One region of the Enterobacter sp. HK169 genome, then DNA from elsewhere that is predicted to be linked to it. Evidence: predicted binding sites of a transcription regulator. Region 1 holds the regulator's gene; each other region holds the start of a gene.

Region 1 (4,164 bases):
GGCACCATCAAAATTAACGCCGACAAAGTGGTCGTGACCCGTCCGGGTGGCGAGCAGGGCAAAGAGATCATTGATGGTTACGGCAACCCGGCCACCTTCTACCAGATGCAGGATAACGGCAAGCCGGTGAAAGGCCGCGCCTCGCATATGCACTATGAGCTGGCGAAGGACCTGGTCATCCTGACCGGAAACGCGTATCTGGAACAGCTGGACAGCAACATTACCGGCGACCAGATCACCTATCTGGTGAAAGAGCAAAAAATGCAGGCCTCCAGCGAGAAAGGCAAACGCGTCACGACCGTCCTGGTTCCGTCGCAGCTGCAGGACAAAGGCAAAGGCCAGGCCCCGGCACAGAAGAAGAGTAACTAATTCGTTATGGCAACATTAACTGCAAAAAATCTCGCGAAGGCCTACAAGGGCCGCCGTGTCGTAGAAGATGTCAGTCTGACCGTCAACTCCGGCGAAATTGTAGGGCTGCTTGGCCCTAACGGTGCGGGTAAAACCACCACCTTCTACATGGTCGTTGGCATTGTGCCGCGCGATGCCGGCAACATTATCATTGACGATGAAGACATCAGCCTTCTGCCGCTGCACGCGCGCGCGCGTCGCGGGATCGGCTACCTGCCGCAGGAAGCCTCCATTTTCCGTCGTCTTAGCGTTTACGATAACCTGATGGCGGTCCTGGAAATTCGTAACGATCTGACCAGCGAACAGCGTCAGGATCGTGCCAACGAGTTGATGGAAGAGTTCCACATTGAGCATCTGCGCGACAGCCTCGGTCAGGCACTCTCCGGGGGTGAACGCCGTCGTGTTGAGATTGCACGTGCGCTGGCCGCAAACCCGAAATTTATCCTTCTGGATGAACCGTTTGCCGGCGTTGACCCGATCTCGGTTATCGACATTAAACGCATCATTGAACACCTGCGTGACAGCGGGCTTGGCGTACTGATCACCGACCACAACGTCCGTGAAACGCTGGCCGTGTGTGAACGCGCGTATATTGTGAGCCAGGGCAATCTGATCGCCCACGGTACGCCGCAGCAGATCCTCGAAGACGATCATGTTAAGCGCGTCTATCTTGGGGAAGACTTCAGACTCTGATAGGGTAGAGGTAACGTAACGCCGAACCGGAGAAAAATGCTCTGAACATGAAGCAAGGTTTGCAATTAAGGCTCAGCCAACAACTGGCAATGACGCCGCAGCTACAGCAGGCAATTCGCCTGTTGCAACTGTCCACGTTAGAACTTCAGCAGGAGCTCCAGCAGGCGCTGGACAGCAACCCCCTGCTGGAACAAACCGATCTTCATGACGAGGTAGATACTCAGCAGTCACAGGATACAGAAGCGCTCGACACCGCGGATGCACTCGAACAAAAAGAGATGCCCGACGAGCTACCGCTGGATGCCAGCTGGGATGAAATCTACACCGCCGGAACCCCTTCCGGTACGCGTGCAGACTACCAGGATGATGAGCTACCGGTCTATCAGGGAGAAACCACCCAGTCGCTGCAGGATTACCTGATGTGGCAGGTGGAACTTACCCCCTTCTCCGATACCGACCGCGCGATTGCCACCTCAATTGTCGATGCCGTTGACGACACCGGCTATTTGACCGTCACGCTGGACGATATCCTGGAAAGCATGGGCGACGAAGAGATTGAACTTGAGGAGATCGAAGCCGTTCTGAAGCGCATCCAGCGTTTCGATCCGGTAGGCGTGGCCGCAAAAGATCTGCGCGACTGCCTGCTGATCCAGCTTTCTCAGTTCAGCAAAGAGACGCCATGGCTCGACGAGGCGCGCTTAATCATCAGCGATCATCTGGATCTGTTGGCCAACCACGATTTCCGCAGCCTGATGCGCGTCACGCGCCTGAAGGAAGAGGTGCTGAAAGAAGCGGTGAATCTGATCCAGTCACTCGATCCGCGCCCGGGACAGTCGATCCAGACCAGCGAGCCCGAGTACGTCATCCCGGACGTGCTGGTGAGAAAACACAATGACCGCTGGGTCGTTGAACTGAATTCAGACAGCATCCCTCGCCTGCAAATCAACCAGCAGTATGCCTCCATGTGCACCAGCGCGCGTAACGACTCCGACAATCAATATATTCGTAGCAATCTTCAGGAAGCGCGATGGCTGATCAAAAGTCTGGAAAGCCGAAATGATACGCTGCTGCGCGTCAGCCGCTGTATTGTCGAACAGCAGCAGGCGTTCTTTGAGCAGGGCGAAGAGTATATGAAACCGATGGTACTGGCGGATATCGCCCAGGCCGTCGAGATGCATGAATCAACCATTTCCCGTGTCACCACGCAGAAGTATCTGCACAGTCCACGCGGTATATTTGAGCTTAAGTATTTCTTCTCCAGCCATGTGAATACCGAGGGCGGCGGCGAAGCGTCGTCAACGGCCATTCGTGCCCTGGTGAAGAAGTTGATCGCCGCGGAGAACCCCGCGAAGCCACTAAGCGACAGTAAGTTAACCACCATGCTGTCCGATCAGGGTATTATGGTGGCACGTCGTACTGTTGCGAAGTATCGAGAGTCTTTATCCATTCCGCCGTCCAACCAGCGTAAACAGCTGGTCTGACACAACCGATAAGGAAGACACTATGCAGCTCAACATCACTGGACAAAACGTCGAAATTACTGAGGCTTTACGCGACTTCGTGAACGCGAAGTTTGCAAAACTCGAGCAGTATTTCGAAAGGATCAATCAGGTCTATATTGTGTTGAAAGTGGAGAAAGTGACTCACATCTCGGATGCCACCCTGCATGTTAACGGGGGTGAACTGCATGCCAGTGCGGAAGGGCAAGACATGTACGCTGCTATCGACGGCTTGATTGATAAGCTTGCACGACAGCTCAATAAACATAAAGATAAACTGAAACAACACTAATTGTCCGGGCAGTTAACGGGTGCAGGACGGCCTGTTGTGAAACACAACAGGCCATTTGTACAGTTAGCGCTTAGGTGAAATTATGATGAACAACGATTCCGCTCTTCAACTGAGCAATGTCCTTAACCAGGAATGTACCCGCAGTGCGGTTCACTGCCAGAGCAAAAAACGTGCGCTGGAGATCATCAGTGAACTGGCTGCCAAACAGCTGGGCCTGCCGCCGCAGGTGGTGTTCGAAGCGATTCTGACCCGTGAAAAAATGGGCAGTACCGGTATCGGCAACGGCATCGCGATCCCGCACGGCAAACTGGAAGAGGATACCCTGCGTGCCGTTGGTGTGTTTGTGCAGCTTGAAACACCCATCGCCTTCGATGCCATTGATAACCAGCCCGTCGATCTCCTCTTCGCGCTGCTGGTACCTGCCGACCAGACGAAAACCCATCTGCATACGCTGTCGCTGGTCGCAAAACGTCTGGCCGATAAAACCATTTGCCGTCGACTGCGCTCGGCCCAAAGTGATGAAGAGCTCTATCAAATTATCACTGAAGCAGAAGGCAATCAGGATGATGCATAACCAGGAGATGGCCTTCACATCTGTTGTCCTGAGGAGAAACGGAACATGGTGCTGATGATTGTCAGTGGCCGTTCAGGGTCGGGGAAATCCGTTGCTCTGCGCGCCCTGGAAGACATGGGTTTTTACTGCGTCGATAACCTGCCGGTCGTGTTGTTACCCGATCTGGCCCGCACGCTGGCGGAGAGACAAACCTCTGCCGCCGTCAGTATCGACGTTCGTAACATGCCTGAATCGCCAGAGATCTTCGAACAGGCCATGAGCAACCTGCCTGACGCGTTCTCGCCTCAGCTGCTGTTCCTCGATGCAGACCGCAATACGCTGATCCGCCGCTACAGCGATACCCGTCGTTTGCACCCGCTATCTAGCAAGAACCTCTCTCTGGAGAGCGCTATCGATGAAGAGAGCGACCTGCTGGAGCCGCTGCGTTCTCGTGCCGACCTGATTGTCGACACCTCTGAGATGTCCGTTCACGAGCTGGCGGAAATGCTGCGTACCCGGCTGTTGGGTAAACGCGAGCGCGAACTGACGATGGTGTTCGAATCCTTCGGCTTTAAGCACGGTATTCCGATTGATGCGGATTACGTTTTCGACGTGCGCTTCCTGCCGAACCCGCACTGGGATCCAAAACTGCGTCCAATGACCGGTCTGGATAAGCCGGTGGCGGCGTTCCTCGACCGGCACACAGAAGTACACAATTT
Region 2 (4,164 bases), 1.8 Mb from region 1:
CATACGCGAGCGTGATCGCGGTGAAGGATTCCCACGCGTGAGCGGAATAATCCAGCAGCTTGCCCGCCTGCGCGGCCATGTCGACCAGGCCGATAGTTGAGGCGATGGCCGAGTTTTTCACCAGGTTCATCATCTCGGAGGTCATCGGTGGAACGATAACCCGGTAAGCGTTAGGCAGCAGCACGTAGCGGTAGGTTTGGGGCAGCGTCAGGCCCATCGCCAGGCCAGCGTTTTTTTGTCCGCGCGGCAATGACTGAATGGCGGCACGCACCTGCTCGCAAACGCGTGCAGCGGTAAACAGCCCCAGACACATCATGGAGGAGACAAAGAACTGCACGTTCGGATCCAGCTCCGACTTGAACCACATGCCAATATTTTCCGGCAGCAGTTCCGGGATGACCAGATACCAGGTAAAGAATTGCACGATCAGCGGAACGTTACGGAACAGTTCCACATACAGGGTGCCAAGCGTTGAAAGAAAACGGTTAGGGACGGTGCGCAGAATACCGAACAAAGAACCGACAAGAAACGCGATAATCCACGCCGTTATCGATAGTGCCACGGTGACCTGAAAGCCGCTCCACAGCCAGCCAAGATAGGTGGTGTTGCCGAACGGGGCTTGTTGCAGGAATATGCCCCAGTTCCAGTCTATTGACATAATAAACTCCAGAAAAAAAAGGGTAGCAGCGCTACCCTCGAAGATTGGTGAGAAGCTCATTTTTCGCGCTGAGTGGGGAACGACCACTCAACGTATAGTCTGTCCATGCTTCCCGACAATCGAGAGGGCAGGAGATCCCGCCCCTGTAGTTCTAATTAGTTAAGAGCCTTGTCATTTGGAGATTTGAACAGCGCTTTCATGTCGTCAGACAGTTCAAAATTCATGTTCAGGTTTTTTGGTGGAATCGGGTTCTTGAACCATTTGTCGAACCATTTTTCCGCTTCGCCGGAGGTCTGCACCTGAGCGATGGTGTCATCGATCAGCTTTTTGAACTGCGGATCGTCTTTACGCAGCATACAGCCGTAGGCTTCTTTGGACTGCGCGGTACCGACGATATCCCAGTTGTCTGGTTTCTTCGCTTTCGCACGTTCGCCCGCCAGCAGGGCGTCATCCATCATAAACGCAACGGCACGACCGCTTTCCAGGGTACGGAAGGAGTCGCCATGGTCTTTCGCGCTGATGATGCGCATATCCATTTTCTTCTCGTCGTTCAGCTTGTGCAGCAGCACTTCTGACGTGGTACCGGAGGTCACAACAACCGCTTTGCCTTTCAGGTCAGCGAAGTCTTTGATCTCACCGCCTTTCTTCGTCAGCAGACGGGTGCCCACGACAAAGATGGTGTCAGAGAAGGCAGCTTGTTTCTGACGCTCGAGGTTGTTGGTGGTGGAGCCACACTCGAAGTCAAAGGTGCCGTTTTGCAGCAGTGGAATACGGTTCTGTGAAGTGATTGGGATCAGCTTCACCTGCAGGTCAGGTTTGTTCAGCTTTTTCTTCACAGCTTCAACGATGGCGTTGGAGTAATCCTGTGAATAGCCCACGACTTTTTGCGTGTTGTCGTAGTAAGAGAACGGGACAGAAGATTCACGGTGGCCGACCACGATGACGCCGTTTTTGGCAATCTTGTCGAGAGTGCTGCCTGCTGCAGGCGCATCTTCAGCGTGAACCACGCCTGCAGACATTCCCATAACCAGCATTGCTGTGGCCAGTTTACGTAATTGCATACCCAACTCCTTTTTTATCAGCGCCAGCGACGCATTGATACCCATTGTGATGTTGTTATATCTCGCGCAATGCGAGTGCAGTGTTATGCAAGCTTGTTAACATTTAGTCTGGCTTAATGTAAAGATTTTGCTGCGTTATTGTTTATTTTTGCGAAGCGCGCCGCACCAATCAGAGGCAAATATCTCCCGTTGCACCGTTTCGGTGCTACCGATGATCTACGCTGGTGCGACAAAGTTGCACGTTAAGCCAAACTGCGTTTACCTGAATAAACAAAGCAATAGGCGTGCCAGAATGGGAGTTTGGAGAAAATTGTCGGGTGGCGGCTACGCCACCCGACAACAGAAGGGAAGGTTATTTCCGACGCTGACGCAGGCTCATCAGCACCGCGCCAAAGCCGAACAGCACGGTCAGTATCCACAGCGGCCAGTTGCCGGTGCGCGCGTATGGCGTCAGCCCGGTGGTTGGCGTGACTTTAGTGGTCAGTACCTCGCGAGTAAACTGCGGGATCATCGCCTGAATCTCGCCCTGCGGACCAATCACAGCCGTGATGCCGTTGTTGGTGCTGCGCAGCAGAGGACGCGCCAGCTCCAGAGAGCGCATACGTGCCATCTGGAAGTGCTGCCACGGGCCGATTGACTTACCAAACCAGGCGTCGTTGGAGATGGTCAGCAGATAGTCAGTATCCGGGCGGAAGTTATCGCGTACCTGCTCGCCGAGAATGATTTCGTAGCAGATGGCCGCCGTCAGGGCCAGGCCGTGCGCGTGCAGCTGAGGCTGTACGTACGGGCCGCGGCTGAAAGAGGACATCGGCAGGTCAAAGAACGGGGCCAGCGGGCGCAGAATCGACTCCAGCGGGACAAATTCACCAAACGGCACCAGGTGGTTCTTGTTGTACCGGTCAGTGGAGTGGTAGCTGTACTCGCTATCTTTCCCGAGCGTAATGATGCTGTTGTAGGTGTCGTAGCGGTTCTGCTGATTCAGACGCGCATCGACAATCCCGGTGATCAGCGTGCTGCCGCGCGCCAGCAGCAGGTCGTTCATCATGTTGAGGAACGGCTGCTGGTTAATTTCCAGATCGGGGATTGCAGATTCCGGCCAGATAATCAGCTGTGATTTACCCATCACCTCTTCGGTGGCGTTGGCGTAGATCTTCAGCGTATTCAGCAGCTCTTTCTCATCCCACTTCATAGACTGCGGAATATTCCCCTGCACCATGGACACCTGCAGGGTGCGCTCTGGCTCAGGCGTGAACCACTGGATATAACGCAGCGGGAAGGGCAGGGCAAACAGCACCAGCGCCACAGCCAGCGGTTTCCAGCAGCGCTGGACCAGCGCCAGGACCAGCAGGCCGCTGACCACCATCAGCAGGAAGTTGATGGCCTCAACGCCCATTACCGGCGCCAGACCCTTCAGGGGGCCGTCAATCTGGCTGTAGCCGAACTGCAGCCACGGGAAGCCCGTCAGCACCCAGCCACGCAGGAACTCGGTTATCTGCCAGACCACCGGCGCGGCAATGGCGACGCGCAGCCAGGTGGTTTTTGGCCACAGGCGAGAAAGGATACCGGCGAACAGACCGGTATAGAGCGAGAGATACGCGGCGAGCAATACCACCAGGAAGACGTTAACCGGGCCAGGCATACCACCAAACTGGGCGATGCTGACATAAACCCAGTTGATACCTGAGCCAAACAGCCCCAGTCCCCAGAAGTAACCAATGGCCGCAGCCTGTACCGGACGACGATTCAGGGTCAGGCCCTGAAGCCCCATCAGGGAGAGAATGGCGGCGGGCCAGATATCGTAAGGAGAAAAAGCCAGCGTACCGCTGGCTCCGAGTAACAGCGCCAGCAGCAAACGGACGCGCTGGCGTTCAAGCAGTGGGGCAAATGCCATTTACATTAATCTTCCAGTTTTGGCACCGGTGAGTCGTCCGGCGTTCTGACGTGAACCTGTATAATACGTCGGCTGTCGGCCATTGCCACTTTGAACTGGTAACCGTCAATGTCAACGGTCTCACCGCGCGCCGGGAGGTGGCCAAAGGCCTGCATCACCAGCCCGCCAATGGTATCGACCTCTTCATCGCTGAAGTGGGTACCGAAGGCGTCGTTAAAGTCCTCAATAGAGGCCAGCGCGCGCACGGTCCAGGTGTGGCGGCTAAGCTGCCGGAAGTCGATATCTTCTTCTTCGTCGTACTCGTCTTCGATTTCGCCCACGATCAGCTCAAGAATATCCTCGATCGTGACCAGACCGGAAACGCCACCAAACTCATCAATAACAATCGCCATGTGGTAACGCTGAGAGCGAAACTCTTTCAGCATCCGATCCACACGTTTACTTTCCGGCACAACCACGGCCTGGCGTAACACTTTTTCCATGCTGAAGGCTTCGGCATCGCTGCGCATAAACGGCAGCAGATCTTTCGCCATCAAAATCCCTTCGATGTGATC
Region 3 (4,164 bases), 430 kb from region 1:
GCAGCGGCGGGCGCGGAGGCATTCGCATGCGCCTGCGGCACCCAGCCGTGCAGCGGGATGATGCCGGCGAGCAGGCCAAAGCCGAGCACGCCCAGCAGCCAGACGTCATTCCCCAGCGGATGCCCGTTGAGCGCAGAGAAATCCAGCGTGCCGAAGCGGTGCCACACCAGCCAGCAGGCCAGCGCCAGCAGCAGCGTCCCGAGGCGTCCCAGCGCAAACCACAGCTTGCCGGAGGCGCTGCAGCCGGTCAGGAACACGCCGCACAGCGCCATAATTTCCGCCATCACCACCAGCGCGCCGAGGTTGCTGGCAATAACTGTGCAGACCGCCGCCGCCATCAGCAGGTTAACCAGCAGGCCGTTAGCCCTGGCGTGCGGATGGCGGTGCCAGTCGATATTGAACAGGCTGATAAACAGCCCGCACAGGCCAAACGTCACCAGCCAGATGGCGTTCAGCGGCGTGATCGCAACCGTGTGGCGAATCAGCGGCATCACGGCCTCTGAGGACTGGCCGCCGAGCAGGACATCGCCGCCTGCCGCCAGCGTCATCAGGCTAGCGACCGCCCCGCCGAGCCCGGCGATCGCGCCGCTCAGGGTTTTATGGAATGAGCAGATCAGCGCCAGAACAGCGGCGGCAGCAAAACAGGCTACCGCGCTGGTAATCATCATCGCCGCGTTCATTTCGCCCCCTCGTTAAGCGCCTGTAGCAGAGAAAGGTCGCCAAAATCACTGTTGATGGTCAGCTCGCGTTTACGCTTGCTGGTACGGGCGATGTCGCGAATGTTAACCAGAATCAACGCCTTAGTCGGGCAGGTGCGCACGCAGGCCGGGCCCTGCTCATCGAAGCTGCACAGGTCGCATTTCACCGCAACGGCACGGATGCCGGGCACCCAGTCCAGCAGCGTACTTACGCGTGCCGGAGCCGGTGGCGCGGGCGGGGCTTTTGGCGAGTTGGCGTTCGCCGGAATATGCAGCGGACGGCTGCCGGAAAATTCAATCGCGCCGAACGGGCAGGCAATGCCGCACAGCTTGCAGCTTACGCACAGGCTTTCGTTCAGCTGGACAGCGCCATCCACGCGGGTGATGGCATTCACAGGGCAGACGCCCGCGCAGGGGGCGTCTTCACAGTGATGGCAGAGCTGCGGGGCAGACTCTTTTTCATTACGCATGACGTGCAGGCGCGGCATGGACTGCAGCCCATGCAGGCGATGCGTTTCCGAGCACGCCGCCTCACAGGTTCGACAGCCAATACAGACCGTCGAGTCAGCAATTACAAAACGGTTCACCGGGTTATCCTCTGGTGATAGTCATTTTTGACGAAAAACTGTCTTGTCGACACTTCTCGACACGCAGGAGTCAGGCCACGTTCGCTGAGGTATTTCCATCCATCAGCTGCTTCAGGTTGACCGGAAGATCGTGTTCAACGGCGGCGTACAGGCCGTTATAGACCGGCGCGATTTTTTCCAGATAGTGCTCCAGCACCTGCTGGCGATCGCGGTTGCTGACGTGGCCATCCACCATGCCATCGGCCATCAGCTGCGCCTTCGCAATACACTGTTTTTCGCCGTCTTTTGTCTCGAGGTGGTACTCAATGGTGTGGCTGTTGAAGTTGTCCGCCAGGGTAACGTTGATGGTGAAATGGCCGAACAGGACGAAGCGCATGTCGCCCTGCGCCGCGCAGCTCATCGCGTGGTGAAGACGCGCTTTCGAGAGGGTGATGCCCTGAACCAGAGAGTTGCAGTAGAGGTGCCACTGGTCCTGCAGCTGCTGATGACGCTGCGCGATGTAATCCGCTTTTTCGCTGATTTCCCAAATAGTCATAGAAGGTATCCGTTTAATGGAGATAGCGGCTGTTAAGCAGATTCCATGCCAGTTTTTATCTTTATGATTTTAAATGGTTTTAATTGCAAAACCGCTGTCAACGCCGCGGTGTCGACGTGTCATTTCGACAGCGTTGACATCGTCACGCCTTAACAAAAATCAAGCTGGCACCGTTATTGCATTCAATGGCGCAATTCATTGAGGAGGCGTCATGCACGAAATCACCCTCTGCCAGCGGACCCTGGAGCTTATCGAACAGCAGGCAGTGCAAAACCACGCGAAGCGCGTCACCGGCGTCTGGCTGAAGGTCGGGGCGTTTTCCTGCGTCGAGACCCGCGCCCTGAATTTCTGTTTTGAGCTGGTGTGTCGCGGCACGCTGGCGGAAGGCTGCGAGCTCCATATCGAAGAGCAGCAGGCGGAGTGCTGGTGCGAGCAGTGCCAGCAGTACGTCACCCTGCTGTCATCAAAGGTTCAGCGCTGTCCGCAGTGTCAGAGCACCGGTCTTCGCATCGTGGCGGACGACGGCATGCAGATCCAACGCCTCGAAATCGAGAAGGAGTAAAGTATGTGTAGCACCTGCGGTTGCGCCGAAGGCAACCTGTATATAGAAGGGGATGAACATCGCCCCCATTCCGCGTTTCGCTCCGCGCCCTTTTCGCCAGCCCCGCGGCCAGCTGCGGCTTTAACCGGTATCACCTTCTCCCCGCAACGCTCCGCTGCGGGCGATCTGCACTACGGCCACGGCGAAGCGGGTACCCACGCGCCGGGCATCAGCCAGCGCCAGATGCTGGAGGTGGAAATCAACGTGCTGGACAAAAATAACCAGATCGCCGCCCGCAACCGCGCGCGCTTTGCCGCCCGCAAACAGCTGGTGCTGAACCTGGTCTCCAGCCCCGGCTCCGGCAAAACCACGCTGTTAACGGAAACGCTCAAACGCCTGAACGGGCGCGTCTCCTGCGCGGTGATTGAAGGCGACCAGCAAACCGTTAACGACGCGGCGCGCATTCGCGAAACCGGCACCCCGGCGATTCAGGTCAATACCGGCAAAGGCTGCCACCTGGATGCGCAGATGATTGCCGACGCCGCCCCGCGTCTGCCGCTGGCGGATAACGGCATTCTGTTTATTGAAAACGTCGGCAACCTGGTCTGCCCGGCAAGCTTCGATCTGGGCGAACGCCACAAGGTGGCGGTGCTTTCGGTGACCGAAGGCGAAGACAAGCCGCTGAAGTACCCGCATATGTTTGCCGCCGCGTCCATCATGCTGCTGAACAAGGTCGACCTGCTGCCGTACCTGAACTTCGACGTGGATAAGTGCCTGTCCTGCGCCCGGGAAGTGAATCCCGAGATTGAGATCCTGCTGGTCTCCGCCACGCGCGGTGACGGGATGGACGCCTGGCTGAACTGGCTGGAGAGTGAACGATGTGCATAGGCGTACCGGGACAAATCCATTCCATTGACGGGAACCAGGCCAAAGTAGAGGTCTGCGGCATCCTGCGCGACGTGGACCTGACGCTGGTGGGCAGCAGCGATGAAACGGGCGCATCGCGTCTCGGCCAGTGGGTGCTCGTCCACGTGGGGTTTGCCATGAGCGTGATTAACGAAGCGGAAGCCCGCGACACGCTGGATGCCCTGCAAAACATGTTCGACGTGGAGCCGGACGTGGGCGCGCTGCTGTACGGCGAGGAGCGTTAGCCATGCGTTACGTTGATGAATACCGCGCGCCGGAGCAGGTGCTGCAGCTTATCGGGCACCTGAAAACGCGCGCGTCGCTGCTGGACTACACGGCGGAAAAACCGCTGCGGATCATGGAGGTGTGCGGCGGACACACGCACGCCATCTTCAAATTTGGCCTCGACCAGCTGCTGCCGGAGAACATCGAGTTTATCCACGGCCCCGGCTGCCCGGTGTGCGTGCTGCCGATGGGGCGAATCGACAGCTGTATCGAAATTGCCAGCCAGCCCGACGTCATTTTCTGCACCTTTGGCGACGCGATGCGCGTGCCGGGGAAAAACGGCTCGCTGCTGCAGGCGAAAGCGCGCGGGGCCGACATCCGGATCGTCTATTCGCCGATGGATGCCCTGACGCTGGCGGAGGACAACCCCGCGCGCAAGGTGGTGTTTTTTGGTCTGGGGTTTGAAACCACCATGCCCGCCACCGCCATCACGCTGCAGCAGGCGAAAGCGCGCGGCGTCGGGAATTTTTTCTTCTTCTGCCAGCACATTACGCTCATTCCCACGCTGCGCAGCCTGCTGGAAGAACCGGGAAACGGCATTGACGCCTTTCTGGCACCGGGGCATGTCAGCATGGTAATTGGCACAGACGCCTACGGTTTTATCGCTGAACA

What was found. The regulator sigma-54, encoded in region 1, starts transcription at its own class of promoters, with help from an activator protein. The targets are predictions, from matches to a motif close to GTTGGCACANNTTTCGCTNT.
Region 2: the regulator sigma-54 is predicted to act here: its motif matches at 1,992-2,011, upstream of EnteroDNA1_RS20015 (amino acid ABC transporter substrate-binding protein).
Region 3: the regulator sigma-54 is predicted to act here: its motif matches at 1,903-1,922, upstream of hycA (formate hydrogenlyase regulator HycA).

Annotation. Positions count from the first base shown of each region.
Region 1 is NZ_CP017087.1:2,418,999-2,423,162, forward strand. Features, by position in the region: gene lptA (lipopolysaccharide ABC transporter substrate-binding protein LptA) at 1-369, shown strand, start outside; gene lptB (LPS export ABC transporter ATP-binding protein) at 376-1,101, shown strand; gene rpoN (RNA polymerase factor sigma-54) at 1,149-2,582, shown strand; gene hpf (ribosome hibernation promoting factor) at 2,605-2,892, shown strand; gene ptsN (PTS IIA-like nitrogen regulatory protein PtsN) at 2,975-3,466, shown strand; gene rapZ (RNase adapter RapZ) at 3,512-4,164, shown strand, end outside.
Region 2 is NZ_CP017087.1:4,218,778-4,222,941, forward strand. Features, by position in the region: gene EnteroDNA1_RS20010 (amino acid ABC transporter permease) at 1-658, opposite strand, end outside; gene EnteroDNA1_RS20015 (amino acid ABC transporter substrate-binding protein) at 814-1,719, opposite strand; gene lnt (apolipoprotein N-acyltransferase) at 2,072-3,610, opposite strand; gene corC (CNNM family magnesium/cobalt transport protein CorC) at 3,616-4,164, opposite strand, start outside.
Region 3 is NZ_CP017087.1:1,992,751-1,996,914, forward strand. Features, by position in the region: gene hycC (formate hydrogenlyase subunit 3) at 1-680, opposite strand, end outside; gene EnteroDNA1_RS09405 (4Fe-4S dicluster domain-containing protein) at 677-1,285, opposite strand; gene hycA (formate hydrogenlyase regulator HycA) at 1,356-1,820, opposite strand; gene hypA (hydrogenase maturation nickel metallochaperone HypA) at 2,032-2,382, shown strand; gene hypB (hydrogenase nickel incorporation protein HypB) at 2,386-3,249, shown strand; gene EnteroDNA1_RS09425 (HypC/HybG/HupF family hydrogenase formation chaperone) at 3,240-3,512, shown strand; gene hypD (hydrogenase formation protein HypD) at 3,515-4,164, shown strand, end outside.